DNA from 3 places in the Faecalimicrobium sp. JNUCC 81 genome. Region 1 is predicted to be linked to each of the others. Evidence: riboswitches for the same ligand, from Rfam matches in the RefSeq annotation. Region 1 holds a riboswitch; each other region holds the start of a gene.
What was found. A riboswitch is a leader RNA that binds a small molecule or an ion and turns the genes downstream of it on or off. The one in region 1 is predicted to bind S-adenosylmethionine.

Region 1 (5,935 bases):
AGAAATTGTAAGTATTGCTTCAATTACTTCCGTTCAAAAGGATAGACTTAAACATGTTGGTACTCTTGGGATTAGTGTATTAAGTAAATATTGGGGACTTGGTATTGCTAATGAAGTTATGGCTTATCTAATAAATTGGGCTAAATCTAATAATATAACTAAAAAAGTAGCTCTATTGGTTAGAGAAGATAACTTTAAAGCTATTACTTTATATAAAAAATTTGGGTTTAAAGAAGAAGGTACTTTAAAAAATGATATTTGTATAAATGACATTTACTATAATACTATAAGTATGTCATTATTATTTTAAGGCTATGATTTTATATCATAGCCTTTTATATTATTTATAAATTTATTAATTTTTTATTTATAATAAATGCTTATTCTTCTCAAATTCTTCTTTTATTTCTTTAAGAATTTCATCATCCACTAAAAGTTTTAAAGCTGTAATTGATAAAGTTTTTGCTCCAATTATTAAAGCTTCATCTCCTTCTTTTGATGCTGATGCTTTGCAAAATTCTTCTGTATGACCTATTGAACTAGATGGTCCTATTTTTATATGTGGATGAAGTGTTGGAACTATATGGCTTACATTTCCAGCATCTGTCGAACCAAATCCACTTTGTTTTTCAGTACATATTTCATGACCTAGATCATTTATAACATTAATAAAGACTTCATTAAATTTATTATTTACATAAAAATTGTCTACTTGATTTTGGAAAAAGTTTATATTAACACTCGCTCCTGTACTTAATGCTGCTCCATTAGCTATAGCCTTTATTTTTTTAGTTACTTCATCTAATGTTTTTCTAGTTTGTGCTCTTATATAAAATCTAGCTTTTGCATATTCCGGTACTATGTTTGGTGCCTCCCCTCCATGTGTTATTATTCCATGTATTCTAACATCATCAGGTACATGTTGTCTAAGTGCATTTATTCCATTGAAAAGTTGAATTACTCCATCAAGTGCATTTATTCCTTTTTCCGGACAAGCTGCTGCATGTGCTGGCTTTCCTATAAATTCAAAATCTATAGGATCAACTGCTAAACTAGTTCCCGTAATTGAAGTTTCATTTGATGGATGTATCATTAAACAAGCATCAACATTATCAAATAAATTAGATTTTACAAAGCTTCCTTTAGCACTACCATTTTCTCCACCTTCTTCAGATGGGCAACCAAATACAATTACTTCTCCACCAATCTCATCGATTTTTTGAGATAAAGATATAGCCGCTGCACAGCTAGCTACTCCGATTATATTATGTCCACAAGCATGACCAAGACCTGGCAAAGCATCGTATTCCGCTAAAAATCCAATAGTTTTTCCTATATTAATTTTAGATTTTTTCTTTGCTATAAATCCAGTAGGATGACCTGCAATATTAGTTTTTACATCAAACCCATTTTCTTTTAATAAATTAGAAAGTGTTTCGCAAGCGAAATATTCTTCATTTCCTATTTCAGGATTGCTGTGAATAGAATGACTTACATTTATATAAATTTCTTTATTTTCATTTATTTTCTTTATTAAATCATTCTTTATATCTTCTAGATTTAATTCTTTTATATCTATATTTAAATTTCCCATATTATTTTCCCCTTATTTTAATTATCAAAATGCTGGTATAGACTCTCCCTTAAATACTTTATTTATAGCATCTTTTATTTCTTGTGACTGATAAGCTTTTACTACCTTTTTATAAATATCATTATCTTTATCTTTACTTCTTACTGCAATTAAATTTATATATGGCTTTGACGTCTCTAAGCTTGAATCTTCAATAAATAAAGCATCATTTGTTGGTGATAATTTAGCATTTACAGCTACTCCACTATTTATAACTGCTACATCAATATCTTGAAGTGATCTTGGTATTTGAGTTGCTACTAATTCTTTTATTTCAAGATTTTTAGGGTTTTCAGCTATATCTTTAAGAGTTGGAAGTAAACCTACATCTTCTTTTAGTTTTATTAATCCTGCATTTTGAAGAAGTATTAAAGCTCTTCCTAGGTTTGTAGCATCATTTGGAACTGCAATTGTCGATTTATCTTTAATTTCATCAAGTGATTTTAATTTCCCAGGATATATTGCCATTGGTGCAAATACTGTATCTCCAATAGCTGTTAATTCTAATTTTCTCTCATTTTTAAAATTTTCTAAATATGCGTGATGTTGAAACGCATTTAAATCAATTTCTCCCTCATCAAGTGCTATATTTGGCTTTATATAATCAGAGAAACTAATTATTTCTAAGTTTATATCTTCTTTTTTTAATTTTTCTTTTACTAAATTCCATATTTCATGTTCTTCACCTGTAACTCCTAGCTTTACAGTTTTTTTATCGCTATCTTGTGTGTTAGTACATCCTACTAAACTAACTATTGATATTATTATTGTTAAAAGTAATGTAATTATTTTTTTCATATTAAAATTCCTCCTTTAAATTAATGACTAAGTTTTTTAAGTAGTATATCTCCAAATCCTTGAACAATATTTACTAAAATAAGAAGTATTATTACCGTTACTATCATTACATCAGTTTGAAAATATTGGTATCCATATCTTATTGCAAAGTCTCCAAGTCCACCACCACCAACAGTTCCAGCCATTGCTGATAATCCAATCAAGCTTATTGTTGTTATAGTAATAGCATATACAATTCCAGTAAGAGCCTCTGGTAACATAACTCTATAAATTATTTCAATTGGACTTGAACCCATAGATTGAGCTGCTTCAATTACGCCACTATCTATGTCTAAAATTACCGATTCAATTTGTCTTGCAACAAATGGTGTTGAGCTAAATATAAGTGGTACTAATGCTCCTAATGTACCTATAGTGGTTCCTACAACAAGTCTAGTAATTGGCATTATTGCTGCTAATAAAATAATAAATGGTATGGAGCGTAGAGTATTTATTATTTTACCTAAAATATTATTTATAATTTTATTTTCTAATATTCCACCTTTTCTTGTTGCTACAAGCGTTACTCCTATAGGGAACCCTATTAATGTTGAAACTATTCCCGATACAAAAACCATATATAATGTCTCAAATAATGCTTTTATCATTTCAGGATAAAGATTAACTACATTGGGTATTAGTGTTTTTAATGTTTCTATCATAGTCAATTACCTCCAAACTAATATTATGTTCTTTAAGATACTTATCTGCATTTAGTATATTTTCAATTTGACCACTTAACTTTACAATTAAATTTCCTATTGGAACATTTTTTACCATTTCTATATTTCCAAATAATATACTTGCGTCGATTTTAAACTTTCTTGATATTTTTGATATAAATGCCTGACCTGTATTTTGACCAACAAAAGAAATTTTAGCTAAAACTTCATCTTCACTTATATCTTGAATAAATAAGTCTTTTTTTAATAAATCATATATTTTATTATTTTGAAATAAAGTTGAAATAAAGTCTTTTGTAACATTAGCTTTTGGATTTGAAAATATTTCAAGTATATCTCCGTTTTCAACTATATTCCCATTTTCCATAACCGCAATTTTATCACATATTTCTTTTACTACATTCATCTCATGTGTGATTATAACTACTGTTAAATTAAGCTTTTCATTAATATCTTTTAATAAATTAAGTATTGAATGTGTTGTTTGAGGATCAAGGGCTGAAGTTGCTTCATCGCATAAAAGTACTTTTGGATTATTTGCTAGTGCCCTTGCAATTGCAACTCTTTGCTTTTGACCTCCACTTAACTGAGATGGATAACTAGTTGCCTTATCACTTAATCCGACTAATTCTAAGAGTTCGCTAACCCTTAATTTTATTTCATTCTTGCACAATCCATTTCCTTTTAATGGATATTCTATGTTTTGAAACACAGTTTTTGACTTCATAAGATTAAAATGTTGAAAAATCATACCTATGTTTTTTCTACTTTCTCTTAATTCTTTATTTGATAAAAGTGTAATATCTTTATCTCCTATAAAAACTTCTCCACATGTTGGCCTTTCAAGTAAATTTATACAACGAACTAATGTACTTTTCCCAGCTCCACTAAATCCAATTATTCCGCATATTTCTCCTTCCTTAATCTCTAAATTTACACCCTTTAATGCTTCAACCACATTTTTTCCTGATACATATGTTTTTTTTATATTTTTTAGTTTAATCAAATACATTCCCTCCTTTTTAACCAAATAAAAAATCTTCTTCCCAAAAATGAGAAGAAGATTTTTAACGTTTATATTAATATACTTCCCCTCATCTTTCAGGATTAAAATCCTGTTGGAATTAGCACCACACCATTTAAGGTAGGTTGCTGAGACGTCATAGGGCCATTCCCTCGGTCTCTCTTGATAAGGTTTTTTATTTAATTTTCAAAATATTTTTATTTATGAAACTAATTGTATATTTTAAAACATACATTGTCAATTATAAAATTTTATTTATATATATTTTTTTATTTTCTTTATACCACAAGCACTTTCTCTTATTGTAACTTCTTTACTTAAACATATATTCTAACTGTTTATATCTTTATGCTTAAAAGTATTGTAACAATGTAAAAGTTCTCTACTATCAAATATGTACTTTCCACTTATCTGAGTATAATAAGTCCCTGTAGATTCATATATATCCTTTACTTTTTGAGTTAAATTTTTATGGTAATATCTTAATTCTTTGTACTCTTTTTTTAATTTATCTGCAGTAAGCCAAATTTTATTTGATGATATATCAGCTAATTTGACATTTTCAAATTTAATATCATTTTTTTGACCATATACATATAGCTCTGCCATTATATCTTGTAAGTTTTCGTTAGTAAGATCCCTTTTTAATTTTATGTAAGTAATTGCCCCCATACCATCAATACCTCTTTCTTCTAATCTTTCTTGTTTTATTAAGGCATCTAATGGTTGACGTTTTATATACACATAAGATTTATCTTCAAGGACATAAGAACCTCTATTATACTTAGCCGGTTTATATACAACAAGTATTGGACAGTATTCTCCGCCAACTTCTTCATCATTAAAATCAATTATATCTTCCTTATTGTTTAAATCATACTCACTAGACATACTTCCATATCTAGACTTTGATTTTAATGAATACATTTTAGAATTTTTAACACTATCTATTATCTCTTTTAAATAGTACTTATCTATAACACCACTATTATCGTATGAATTATTTATATAATTTTTTTTAACTTCTTCTCTCATAGAATTTATTTCTTCTATATCTATACCAAAGTATGACACTAGTACTTTAAATCTTTCTTCTAATTTATATATATCTGTATTTATGTAAGGTAGGATTTTATGTAAATTGTCTTCTGATTTGATTTTCATAAGTTGATTTCCTATTTCACTAGAACTTATACTGCTATTTTTATCAAATAAATATTTGTTAATATTTTCTTTTAAATCTTCTATACTTGTGTATATTCTAATATAATCTTGTAATATAGATTTTTCACTATTTATATTTTTTATAATTTCTTTTGGCATATCTATATAAGTATTCTTTTCTTTTATACATAATTTTAGGTTATTATCTGTTAAGAGTTCTTCTGTGCATTTAACTACGTTGTCTTTATCCATTTTAATTCTCCTTATTACTTAATTCTATCTAACATTATACATATAAATAAAAAAATAATCTATTTAAACTCTCATTTTTATAATAAAAAAGCAGTAAGAATTGATTAAAATTCTTACTGCTCTTATATTATAAAAGTTTAATTATTTCTTTTTTTAAATTTGCTATATGTTCTAATTTATCTTCGTTATAGAAATCTTTATCAACTACAAATTCAGATTTAACCTTTGAAGGTTTATTTGATATAACATAAATTCTGTCAGATAACATTATAGCCTCATCTATATCATGAGTTATAAGAAGTATAGTAGCATTTACTTTGTTCTTAACATCTAATAGCCACT
Region 2 (5,935 bases), 1.6 Mb from region 1:
ATTGTATTAGAGGAGCCATCTGTTGTAGCGATAGAACAAAGAACAAATTCTGTTTTAGCAGTAGGTGAAGAAGCAAGAAGGATGATAGGTAGAACACCTGGAAATATAGTAGCTATTAGACCATTAAGAGATGGAGTTATTTCAAACTACGATGTAACTGAAAAAATGCTAAATTATTTTATAAATAAAGTTGTAGACAAAAAAGGATTCTCAAGATTTTTTATGCCTAGAATAATGGTTTGTGTTCCAACGGGTGTTACGGAAGTAGAAAAAAGAGCTGTGGAAGAAGCTACAAGACAAGCCGGAGCAAGAGATGTATATATTATAGAAGAACCAATTGCAGCTGCAATTGGATCAGGTATAGATATAGCTGAACCAAATGGAAACATGGTTATAGATATCGGTGGAGGTACAGCGGATATAGCCGTAATATCTTTAGGAGGAGCTGTTGTAAGCGAATCTATTAAAATGGGTGGAGATAAATTTGATGAAGCTATAGTAAGATATATAAGAAAACAACATAATCTTCTTATCGGAGAAAGAAGTGCTGAAAAAATAAAGATAGAAATAGGATGCGCATTTAAAAGAAAAGAAGAAAAGAGTATGAAAATAAGCGGTAGAAATTTAGTTACAGGATTACCTGTATCTCTAGAGATAAACTCAACAGAAATTTTAAGTGCTCTTGATGAATGTGCTGAGCAAATAGTTGTTTCAGCGCATAATGTATTAGAAAAAACACCACCAGAATTAGCAGCTGATATAAGTGATACAGGCATAATAATGACAGGTGGAGGAGCCTTATTACATGGTTTAGACAAAAGAATAGAAGAAAGACTAGGTATAAAGGTTATAATAGCAGATGAGCCTTTAGCATGTGTTGCAAAAGGAACAGGAAGTGCATTAGGGTCTTTAGACTTACTTGAAACAGGTGGTACCTTTAGAAGAAAATAAAATTTAGGGAGGTATTTCAATGTTAAATATAGATCAAATAAAAGAGTTAATACCACATAGATATCCATTTTTGTTAGTGGACAAGGTTATAGAATTAGAAGAAGGAAAAAAAGCAGTAGGTATTAAAAATGTTACAGCTAATGAACCATTTTTCCAAGGCCACTTTCCAGAATATCCTATAATGCCAGGGGTTTTAATTGTTGAAGCTATGGCTCAAGTAGGGGCAGTAGCTATGATGTCTATAGAAGAAAATAAAGGTAAATTAGGTGTATTTGCAGGTATAGATAAGGTAAGATTTAAAAAAGAAGTAAGACCTGGGGATACATTAATTATGGAAGTTGAAATGCTATCTTTAAGAAGAAACATTGGTAAGGCTACAGCAAAAGCTTACGTTGGAGAAGAACTTGCTTGTAGCGGAGAATTAATGTTTGCTCTTGTACAAAAATAAAATAAAAGTCCTAAAATTTAGGACTTTTTAAAATAAATATTATACTCGCCCTATTATATTAGACTTATCTAATATAATGGGGCGAGTTTTTTTGAGTAACATGTTGGCGAATATTTTGAGTAACGTGTTGACGAATATTTTAGGTAGAAAGTAATAGAGCTAACGAAATTACTTCGGCTAATTCTATTATGAAGCTAAGGCGCACATTATTAAATGAAAATCTATTATTTTCATCTATCTTATCAACTATTCCTACAATAGAATGGTTTCCTATTTGAGGTAATTTTTTTCCAACACCTTTTCCAGGTAAAATTGGGCCTTCTCTTATTTGTATATTACCTATGCTACTTTTTGACCCTAAACATGCATCTATAGCTAAAAAATTTCCATTTGGATGAATCTGTTTTATGTGATCAATAGATTCGTATATATTTAAAGCGTGGATAGGATTATCTAATGTTCCGTAAACGGGGTATTTAAAATCACTATTTTGCAACATTGTACCAACTAATGGTCCGAGAGCGTCTCCGATAGCTCTGTCTGTTCCTATGCAAACTACAACTGTATTTTCATCGATTAAATCTTTAAGTATTGAACTTAATACTTCTACAACGTTCTCTTTTTTATAATTCACTTTGGCTAAATACATAGGCACCCCCCTTCAAAAAAATATATGAATTTTTAATTTAAAAAATACCTATCTTAGGTTACATAATATATAATATGAAAATGGTATTAAATAGGATACTATATAGTTGATATAGTACAAGCAAGAATATTCCAAATGATAAATTTGATTTAAAATTATTGACAGGATTTTATAAAGATAGTAATATATAAATTAATGAGATATATAATATAAAGAACTTAATAACTTTCTTGATTACCTTATCAAGAGCGGCGGAGGGATAGGCCCTGTGAAGCCCAGCAACCACCCATTTGGGAAAAGGTGCTAAATCCTACAAGACTAAATAGTCTTGAGAGATGAGGTTAGTTAATTAATGTATTGAATATACAAAATTAACCTCTTCTTGCATAAGAAGAGGTTTTTTAATTATTAAACTATTACCTCTAATATATAGCGTAAGATTTCAGATATATAAAGTTAAATTAACTAAGAGTATTCATAATTGGACTAGCATAGGGGATGAATCAAACCCCGAAATTATAAATTAAGGAGGAATTAAAATGGCAAGACATTTATTTACATCAGAATCAGTAACAGAAGGGCATCCAGATAAAATATGTGACCAAATATCAGATGCAATATTAGATGAATTATTAAAGCAAGATCCACTATCAAGAGTTGCTTGTGAGACTACAGTAACAACGGGGCTTGTATTAGTAGCGGGAGAAATAACAACAAAAGCATATGCTGATATACCTAAAATAGTAAGAGAAACAGTAAGAGAAATAGGATACGATAGAGCAAAATATGGATTTGACTGTGACACTTGTGCAGTTATAACTTCTATAGATGAACAATCAGGGGATATAGCTATGGGTGTTGATGAAGCATTAGAAAATAGAGATGGACAAACAGCAGAAGATGAAATAGAAAAAGTAGGTGCAGGTGACCAAGGTATAATGTTTGGTTTTGCTTGTAACGAAACAGAGGAATTAATGCCACTTCCAATATCTTTAGCTCATAAATTAGCTAGAAGATTAACAGAAGTTAGAAAAAATTCTACATTAGATTACTTAAGACCAGATGGAAAAACTCAAGTAACAGTAGAATACGAAGGAAATACTCCAGTAAGAGTTCATACAGTACTTATATCTACTCAACATGGAGAAGAAGTAACTAGTGAAACAATAAGAGAAGACTTAATAAATCATGTAATAAAAGCAGTTATACCAGCTAATTTATTAGACGAAGAAACTAAGATATATATAAATCCAACGGGAAGATTCGTTGTTGGTGGTCCTCAAGGAGATACAGGTCTTACAGGAAGAAAAATAATAATAGATACTTACGGAGGATACTCAAGACACGGTGGTGGAGCATTCTCAGGAAAAGATGCTACAAAAGTTGATAGATCTGCAGCTTACGCTGCAAGATATGTAGCTAAGAATATAGTTGCAGCTGGGCTTGCTGACAAGTGTGAAATAGAACTTGCATATGCAATAGGTGTAGCAAGACCACTTTCTATATTTATAGATACGTTTGGAACTGGAAAAGTATCTGAAGAAATATTAGTTAAATTAGTTGAAAAGAACTTTGACTTAAGACCAGGTGCAATAATAAGAGACTTAGACTTAAGACAACCAATATTCAAAAGTACAGCAGCTTATGGACACTTTGGTAGAACTGATATAGATTTACCATGGGAAAGAACAGATAAAGCTCAAATTTTAAGAAAAGAAGCTCTAGGACAATAATATAAATTAGATTTATAAATAAAGCCCCTTAAAGTAATATTACTTTAAGGGGTGATTTTATTTTATATAAAAGGTATAATAATTACAACTTAAGTACAGTATAGAAATATTATTTGTTGTAGGAGAAAAGTATGGAAAGATTAGAAGGAATGATAAGTGATATAGTATTCAAAAATGAGGATAATGGATACACCATAGCCCATTTAGCTAACTCTAATAGTGAAGTTGTAATAGTCGGATGTATGCCAACTTTATCAGTTGGAGAAAGCATAGAAGTAGAGGGGAAATGGATAAATCACAAAACTTATGGAACTCAGTTTGAGGTAAATAAATTTATGCCAGTAACGCCATCATCACTCGAAGGAATTTATGTATATCTGGCATCGGGTATGATACATGGAATAGGTGAAAAAATGGCGAAAAGGATTATAGATAAATTTGGAGTTAATACTTTAGATATAATACAAAATAGTCCTGAAAGATTACAAGAAGTAGAAGGTATAGGAAGTAAGAAGATAAATCAAATAGTCAAAAGTTATGAAGAAAATAGAGAACTTAGAAATATAATTATTGAATTATCACCTTATGGAATTACTCCTAATTACTGTATGAAAATATATAAAAAATACAAAAATAAGGCTATTGAAGTTATAAATAGAAATCCATATAAGTTAGCGGAAGATATAAGAGGTATCGGGTTTAAAATAGCTGATGATATAGCGAATAAAATAGGAATAGAAAAGAATTCTAAAGATAGAATTTGCCAAGGAATTTTATATTCTCTAAATCAATCTTTAGGAAGTGGACATACTTATCTACCAGAAAATATTTTAATACAAGATGCTAAAAAACTATTACAAGTAAGTACTGATCTTATAGAAGAGTGTATAATGGATTTAGCTTATGACCAAAAGGTGCATATAGAAAAAATGAGCGGACAAAACTTAATATATTTAATACCATACTATTTATCTGAAAACGGGGTTTGTAAGCAAATAATAAAATTATCTCAATGTGAATTTAAAGATTTAAATATAGATATTGAAGAAGAAATAAGACTTGTTGAAAATGAAGAAGGTATAAAGTTAGCTACTAACCAAGCTAAGGCTGTTAAAGAATCAATAGAAAGTGGAGTAGTAATAGTTACTGGAGGTCCTGGAACAGGAAAAACTACAACTATAAACACAATAATAAAAATATTTGAAAATAACAATCAAGAAGTTGTTTTAGCAGCACCAACAGGAAGAGCTGCTAAAAGAATGAGCGAAACTTCTAATAAAGAAGCAAAAACTATACATAGATTACTTGAAATGGGATTTGCTACAGATAGTGACCAATTAGAATTTATGAAAAATGAAGAAGAACCTATAAAAGCAGATGTGATAATAGTAGATGAAGTTTCTATGGTTGACATTTTATTAATGTACTCATTACTAAGAGCTATAAAAGAAGGAACTAGAGTTATACTAGTTGGAGATAGTGACCAGTTACCATCTGTTGGAGCAGGTAATGTACTTAAAGATATGATAGATTCTGGGGTTATAAATGTAGTTGAATTAAATGAAATATTTAGACAAGCAAGAGAAAGTATGATAGTAGTAAATGCTCATAAAATAAATAACGGACAACCTCTTCACTTAAATTCAAAAGGTAAAGACTTCTTCTTTATAAGAAAATCTACAAATGAAGAAATTTTACAAGAAATAGTTGGCTTAGTTAATGAAAGACTACCTAAATTTTATAATGTAGATAAATTAAAAGATATACAAATACTAGCTTCTATGAGAAAAGGCGACTTAGGTGTGACCAATCTAAATGTAGAGTTACAAAAATACCTTAACCAACCTGAAAAATTTAAATTAGAAGAGAGTTTCCAAAAAAGACTTTTTAGAGTCGGTGATAAAGTTATGCAAATAAAAAATAATTACACTAAAAAATGGGAAAGTGAAGATTCAAAAGATAGTGGAGAAGGTATATATAATGGAGATATAGGTTATGTATATCATATAGACAAAGATAAGAGAACTGTATACGTATTATTTGATAATACTAAAATAGTGTCTTATAAGTATGATGAATTAGATGAACTAGATCATAGTTTCTGTACAACTATACATAAAAGCCAGGGAAGTGAATTTCCAGTTGTAGTTATAC
Region 3 (5,935 bases), 960 kb from region 1:
TATTGAGTTTTCTTTAATTCTAACTCTATCAAAATCTATGATCTGATAACAACTACTTCGAGAATCACAATAAATACATCCATGTGGACACCCTTTATATATATTCATATTGTAATTTATAGAAAACCAAGGATTATTTTCTATATAATTAGAAATTATAGATTTTGCTTTTATAAACTCCATTTTAGTATCCTCCACGTTTTATGCATTATAACTTATTTGTATAAAATTTAATTATTAATAATATCTGATTTAATATTTTCTGTCCCTGGAATTGTAAATATAATAGATATAATCCCACATACTATCATAAGCATTGGATAAAACATATAAGGTACAATAGTAAATGGAGATACTCCTGCAAGAGATGATGCAACTAATAGTTGTCCTCCATATGGTATTATTCCTTGAAACGCACTAGAAAATATATCTAATAAACTAGCGCTTTTTCTAGGGTCGATATCAAATTCATCAGAAATTTCTTTTGCAATAGGTCCTACCATAATTATAGATATAGTATTATTAGCTGTACAGATATCTGCTAAACTAACAAGAGCTGCTATTCCAAATTCTGCACCTTTTTTATTTTTTATTTTACTTTTAGTAAATGAAAGTAACCACTCTATTCCGCCATTTACCTTTATAAGTTCCACTAATCCTCCTATAACTATTGATATCATAGCTAGATTTTGCATGCCTACCATACCTTCAAAACTGACTTCAAATAATCCCCCTATATTAAATGATTCAGTTATAATTCCGATTAATCCACTAATTAATATTCCACTAGTTAAAACCACAAAAACATTTACACCTAATAATGCCATTAATAAAACTAAAATATATGGAATTATTTTTATTAATGAATAAGATGTATCTCCACTTATATTTCCACTTCCCGAACCTATAACTATAAATATAATAGCTGTTAATATTGCTGCTGGAAGTACTATTTTAAAGTTAGTTTTAAACTTATCTTTCATATTACAATTTTGAGTATTAGCTGCTGCTATAGTTGTATCCGATATCATCGATAAATTATCTCCAAACATAGCTCCACCGATTATAGCTCCTAAGCAAAGAGTTAATCCTATTGAAGTTTTATCTGAAATCCCTACAGCAATAGGTACAAGAGCTACTACTGTTCCTGTTGATGTTCCCATAGATGTTGATACAAAACATGATACTAAGAACATTCCTACTACCAAAAGGTTTGGTGGCAATATTGACATTCCAAAATTAACTGTTGATTCTACTCCTCCCATAGCTTTTGTAACTGAACCAAATGCACCTGCTAATAAAAATATTACACACATTAACATAACATTAGAATTTCCTGCTCCATTAGTAAATACTTCTAGCTTTGTATTTAAATCTCTTTTATTATCTATTAATATTGCTACACCAACTGATATAAAAAATCCAACCAAAATAGGCATTTTAGAAAAATCTCCTGTTATTAATGCTGTGGATACAAATAATAGTATAAAAACTGCTAATGGTGCTAATGCTACTGGATTTCCACTTATTTTCTTATTCATACAATACCCCCTGTTATATTTTTAGATTCTAATAAAAAATTCGCTTTGCTCATGTCGCCAACGACCTAAAAACCAGGTCCATTGCTCAAGTTTAGATGATATCAAATTGTAACTTATCAACAAAACAGATAAATTATAATTTACTTATAATTAAAATAATTAAAAAAAGCTTAAGTATAAACTTAAGCTTTTTAGCGAATTTATACTTATCTTTCAGCTTTGTGCTGCAGGATTTAGCACCATTGCATATTTAATATGCTGGTTGCCGGGTTTCAAAGGGCCAGTCCCTCCACCTCTCTAAATAAGTTTATTTATTTGTTATAGTAATCTAATAAATATAAGGTGTCAATTATAAAAAATAAATGATATATAATATTTATTTTTTATAATATTTAAAACTTTGTATAAATATATTACTAATTATATGTCCATACTATTTAATATTTCTTTAAGAGCTTTTAGTTCATCAACTGTAAAAGTTAATCCTTTACCCATCTTCTCGTGTTCTTCATCCCATTCTCTTATATCATATTTAGCTTTATTATTATTCCAGCTAACTAAGTTTAGCTCCTTTTTCCATCCTTTTGATGATTCTGAAATAACTCCATATTCATACTCTATATCAAATTTAATATTTGCCATATTTATATCTCCTTTATACTTAGTTTGTATTTTGAGCTGCTAATTTATATTGGTTTTCTCCTATTTTTTCAATATCAACTATAACAAACTTATCTTTAACCCAATTATCACTAGACTTAATTCCGTTTCCAGTTGTAAAGTAGTCAACATATCCATCAACTGACTGTATATCATAGTTCATACTAACTCTAAAATCGCCATTCTCTAAACCACTTTTAAAAGTAACATTTTTTACCTTATAATTTTTTAATATATTAATATATTCTCCAGATTCTACTTTAATATTTCCATAATCGTATGCTAAAAGGATTTCAAATAACTTTTTAGCTATCTTTTTTTTATCAGTCTCTGAAGTTTCTATTACACTTGTGTGGTTTCCTATTTTTAAACGTCCTTCTCCTATATTATCATAGCTTTCCTTGCTTAATAGATCCTTCCACAAATTTAAATCTTGTGGTAATTTTCTTAAATCAGTTTTTATAACTTCTTCTATTTGACTTCTATTGTAAGTGTATATAACACCATGTTCTTCTCCTAGCTTTATATTAACTATATCAAGATTATCAACTAATGCAAATAATATAACTGAATTAGTATAAAGTAAATTTGTTATATTATTTTCTTTATATTCATTACCTAATTTATAATTAACAGTAATTTCATAAGGCTGTTTGTCTGTTTGCAAACTAAAACCATCCTTTGAATTATTTCCCGGCAAATACTCTAAAATATTTGAAATTTTAGAAGAGTTACCTATTTTTGTACCTTTAAATTTTGATAATTCATTTAAATCAATACTACTTTCTTTCTTTATATCTTTATTAACTTTAATATTCAAATTCTCTTTAGATTCACAACCTACTAGACCTATTGCACTTGTTATTATCATAATTGAAGTAATTATGCTAGCTATTTTCTTCATATATCGTCTCCTTATCTTCTATGTAGTATACATTTTAGTAAAATTTTTCGAATATAAGAATAATTTTTAATTGCTCTTCTAAATTAAATCCTAAATTTCCCATATATCTAATTATACCATTATGTTTTGAGTTATTATCATCAAGTTGAATTTATCTATCACTTATATGCTTTTATTTCTAACTTCTAATTTAACCAATCTCCTCAATGCTATAGATAAATTTCATATATCTTTCAAATATGATATGTATGAAAGTATAGACTCTATAAATAAAAAAATCAATATTATCAACATTATTGTAACTTTATCTTCATATTATAACTATAATTAACAAGAATTCTTAGGTAATACTATATTAATAAATAAAAAAAGAAGGCCCAAGCCTTCTTCTTTTATTTATTATTTTTTACTAATGTTACTTTTGAATTATCTAATCCATCTATTATAAAATCAAATTCATCTAATTTTTCATATTGACTAACATCAAAAGTGATAGAAACATAATCTTTTCCATCTTTACTCTCCATCCATCCTGGCCTTTCACTTCTGTATTCTTTACCATTTTTATCTACTAATTTTGCATTTAACATTATAAGTTCATCTATCGGCTCATTAACCACAAAATCTATCTTTATTCCAGTTGCAAATCCTTTTGCTTCAATTATTTCTACTTTTTCATTTTTATCTTTAGCTACATAACTTACTTCTTTATTATTTATAATAAAATCATTAAAATCTAATTTTAAATCCCAATTCCCTTCTATGTTTGATATCTTATTAGTTTGTATTCTAAGTCCTTTTATATCGCCTAGTGAACCTTGTGATGAAGTAAACACACACCAAAAATATACTTCATTTTCATTTAATCTGCTTACATCTATATCTTCATCAGCACCTGAAGTCAAATGATATTCATTTCCATCTTCATCAGTTAATGGAGGAGACATTATACCATCTTTTCCATATGTTTGAAGTATCCTTCCTTTATCATCAGTTATAGTAAAATGATTCATTATACTTTTATTTTTAGTTTCTGGATTTTTGAACTTTTTTAATTCATTTGTATCCTTTGAACTTAACTTAAATTTAATATTTATAATAGTAGGGTCAGCTACTAAATCTACTACTTCTAACCTTATTCCATTACTTTCACTAAATACGCCTTCTGCTTTTTGTTCATATCCATTTTCTTTTGCACTTTGAACTCCTCTATATCTTCCTTCAAATAATACTTTATTAATATTCGCTAATACTGGTTTTCCGAAACTTAAACCTCCTATAACAACCATCGCTACCGCAGCTGCTGTTTTTTTATTTATATATTTTTTCTTAGCTTTTATATTTTCTTTTTCCATATCTTTTATCATATTAAATGCATCCTCTTTTTTATTTATTATGCTTTGTGGTATATATTCTTCTTTATTTAAGTTTTCTTTTATTAATTTATCTAAATCATTTTGCATTTATAATCCCTCCTTCTTTATTATTTAGCAAAAAATTTTTAAGCTGTTTTTTCCCCCTAGAAATTCTAGATTTTATTGTGTTTTCATTTTCATTTAAAATTTCACTTATTTCTCTAGAATTAAATCCTTCGACATAATATAGATTAAGTACTAATTTATAATCCTTATTTAATTTTTCAAAAGCTTCATCAAATTCTAATTTATCATGTGTTTGGTCACTATAGCCTTCTTCCTTATAACTGTCTATAAATATAATATTTTTATTGTTTCTTATAATATCATTGCACTTATTAATTAAAATTCTTGTAATCCAGGTTTTAAAATATGTAGTTTGTTTTAGAGTATGAATACTTTTATAAGCGGATATTATTGTTTCTTGTATTGCATCACCTATGTCTTCTTCATTATGAAGTATTGCTTTAGCCGCTTTATACATAGAAATTTCGTGTTTATTAATCAAACTTATAAAAGCTTCACTATCTCCTTTCATCGCTTTTTTTACTAAAAATTCCATTTTATCCTCCATTTTGTTATCTTTTACAATCATTAGACGTACGTTTTATTTAATTAGTTGCATATATTATTATTTTTTTATATTATTTTTAAATCTATAAAAAATAGTAGTTACTAAAAAGTAACTACTATTTTAACATGTATTATGCTTTAGTTTTATTTTAATTAATATATTCTTCTATTTCACTTGTTATATCTTTTATATCTACTATTTTATTTTTATATGTAATTTTCATCTTTATATAATTAAGTTTATTTTTGTAATCTTTTTTAGGTATTTCTACTTTGTATCCTTTATCTTGCCAAGTAGTCCCATCTATATCATTTTGTTTTTCTTCATAGTATTCGCATTTATAAGTTTTTTCACTTTCACCTATTCCAAGTATTATATCCATAGATTTTATCTCTTGATTACCTCCATCTTTTTTATTAGATTCATAATAATTTCCATCATTATCTACATACATATTATTTAAATTTACATATATACTTAATTTTTCTCCATCTACATCATTATCTTCTCCATAACTAATTGATGGAGGATATGGAATAAACTCATATTTATCTAAATCAGTTATATCTCCACTTTCAGATATGCTACCTTTTGTTATTACTTTATATTTATATTCTGAACCTATATTATACTCCATAACTCCTGTATATGATAAATTCCCATCTTCAGCTAAACTAATCTCAGTCCATTTATCTGATTTATCTTCTTTATACATAAAATATACTTTAGAATCATTACTCAATCTACTTAAATCTACTCTTATATTTAGTATATATTTATCATTTTCTACTTTATCTAGTTTAAAGTTTACATCTTTTGTAAGATGTGTTTTAGCTAATTC

Region 2: it holds a riboswitch for S-adenosylmethionine, as region 1 does, so the genes downstream of both, metK (methionine adenosyltransferase) here and JNUCC81_RS11960 (methionine ABC transporter ATP-binding protein) in region 1, are expected to answer to the same signal.
Region 3: it holds a riboswitch for S-adenosylmethionine, as region 1 does, so the genes downstream of both, JNUCC81_RS07090 (Na+/H+ antiporter NhaC family protein) here and JNUCC81_RS11960 (methionine ABC transporter ATP-binding protein) in region 1, are expected to answer to the same signal.

The regions. Positions count from the first base shown of each region.
Region 1 covers NZ_CM132203.1:2,386,499-2,392,433, forward strand. Annotated here, with positions in the region: gene JNUCC81_RS11940 (GNAT family N-acetyltransferase) at 1-310, shown strand, start outside; gene JNUCC81_RS11945 (M20 family metallopeptidase) at 368-1,594, opposite strand; gene JNUCC81_RS11950 (MetQ/NlpA family ABC transporter substrate-binding protein) at 1,619-2,431, opposite strand; gene JNUCC81_RS11955 (methionine ABC transporter permease) at 2,452-3,132, opposite strand; gene JNUCC81_RS11960 (methionine ABC transporter ATP-binding protein) at 3,092-4,165, opposite strand; SAM riboswitch class I at 4,245-4,349, opposite strand; gene JNUCC81_RS11965 (hypothetical protein) at 4,508-5,593, opposite strand; gene JNUCC81_RS11970 (ABC transporter ATP-binding protein) at 5,721-5,935, opposite strand, start outside.
Region 2 covers NZ_CM132203.1:161,499-167,433, forward strand. Annotated here, with positions in the region: gene mreB (rod shape-determining protein) at 1-951, shown strand, start outside; gene fabZ (3-hydroxyacyl-ACP dehydratase FabZ) at 971-1,399, shown strand; gene yyaC (spore protease YyaC) at 1,539-2,048, opposite strand; SAM riboswitch class I at 2,285-2,390, shown strand; gene metK (methionine adenosyltransferase) at 2,588-3,781, shown strand; gene recD2 (SF1B family DNA helicase RecD2) at 3,913-5,935, shown strand, end outside.
Region 3 covers NZ_CM132203.1:1,424,347-1,430,281, reverse strand. Annotated here, with positions in the region: gene JNUCC81_RS07095 (radical SAM protein) at 1-183, opposite strand, end outside; gene JNUCC81_RS07090 (Na+/H+ antiporter NhaC family protein) at 231-1,541, opposite strand; SAM riboswitch class I at 1,745-1,849, opposite strand; gene JNUCC81_RS07085 (YdbC family protein) at 1,962-2,183, opposite strand; gene JNUCC81_RS07080 (DUF4825 domain-containing protein) at 2,203-3,105, opposite strand; gene JNUCC81_RS07075 (DUF4179 domain-containing protein) at 3,498-4,568, opposite strand; gene JNUCC81_RS07070 (RNA polymerase sigma factor) at 4,558-5,082, opposite strand; gene JNUCC81_RS07065 (hypothetical protein) at 5,243-5,935, opposite strand, start outside.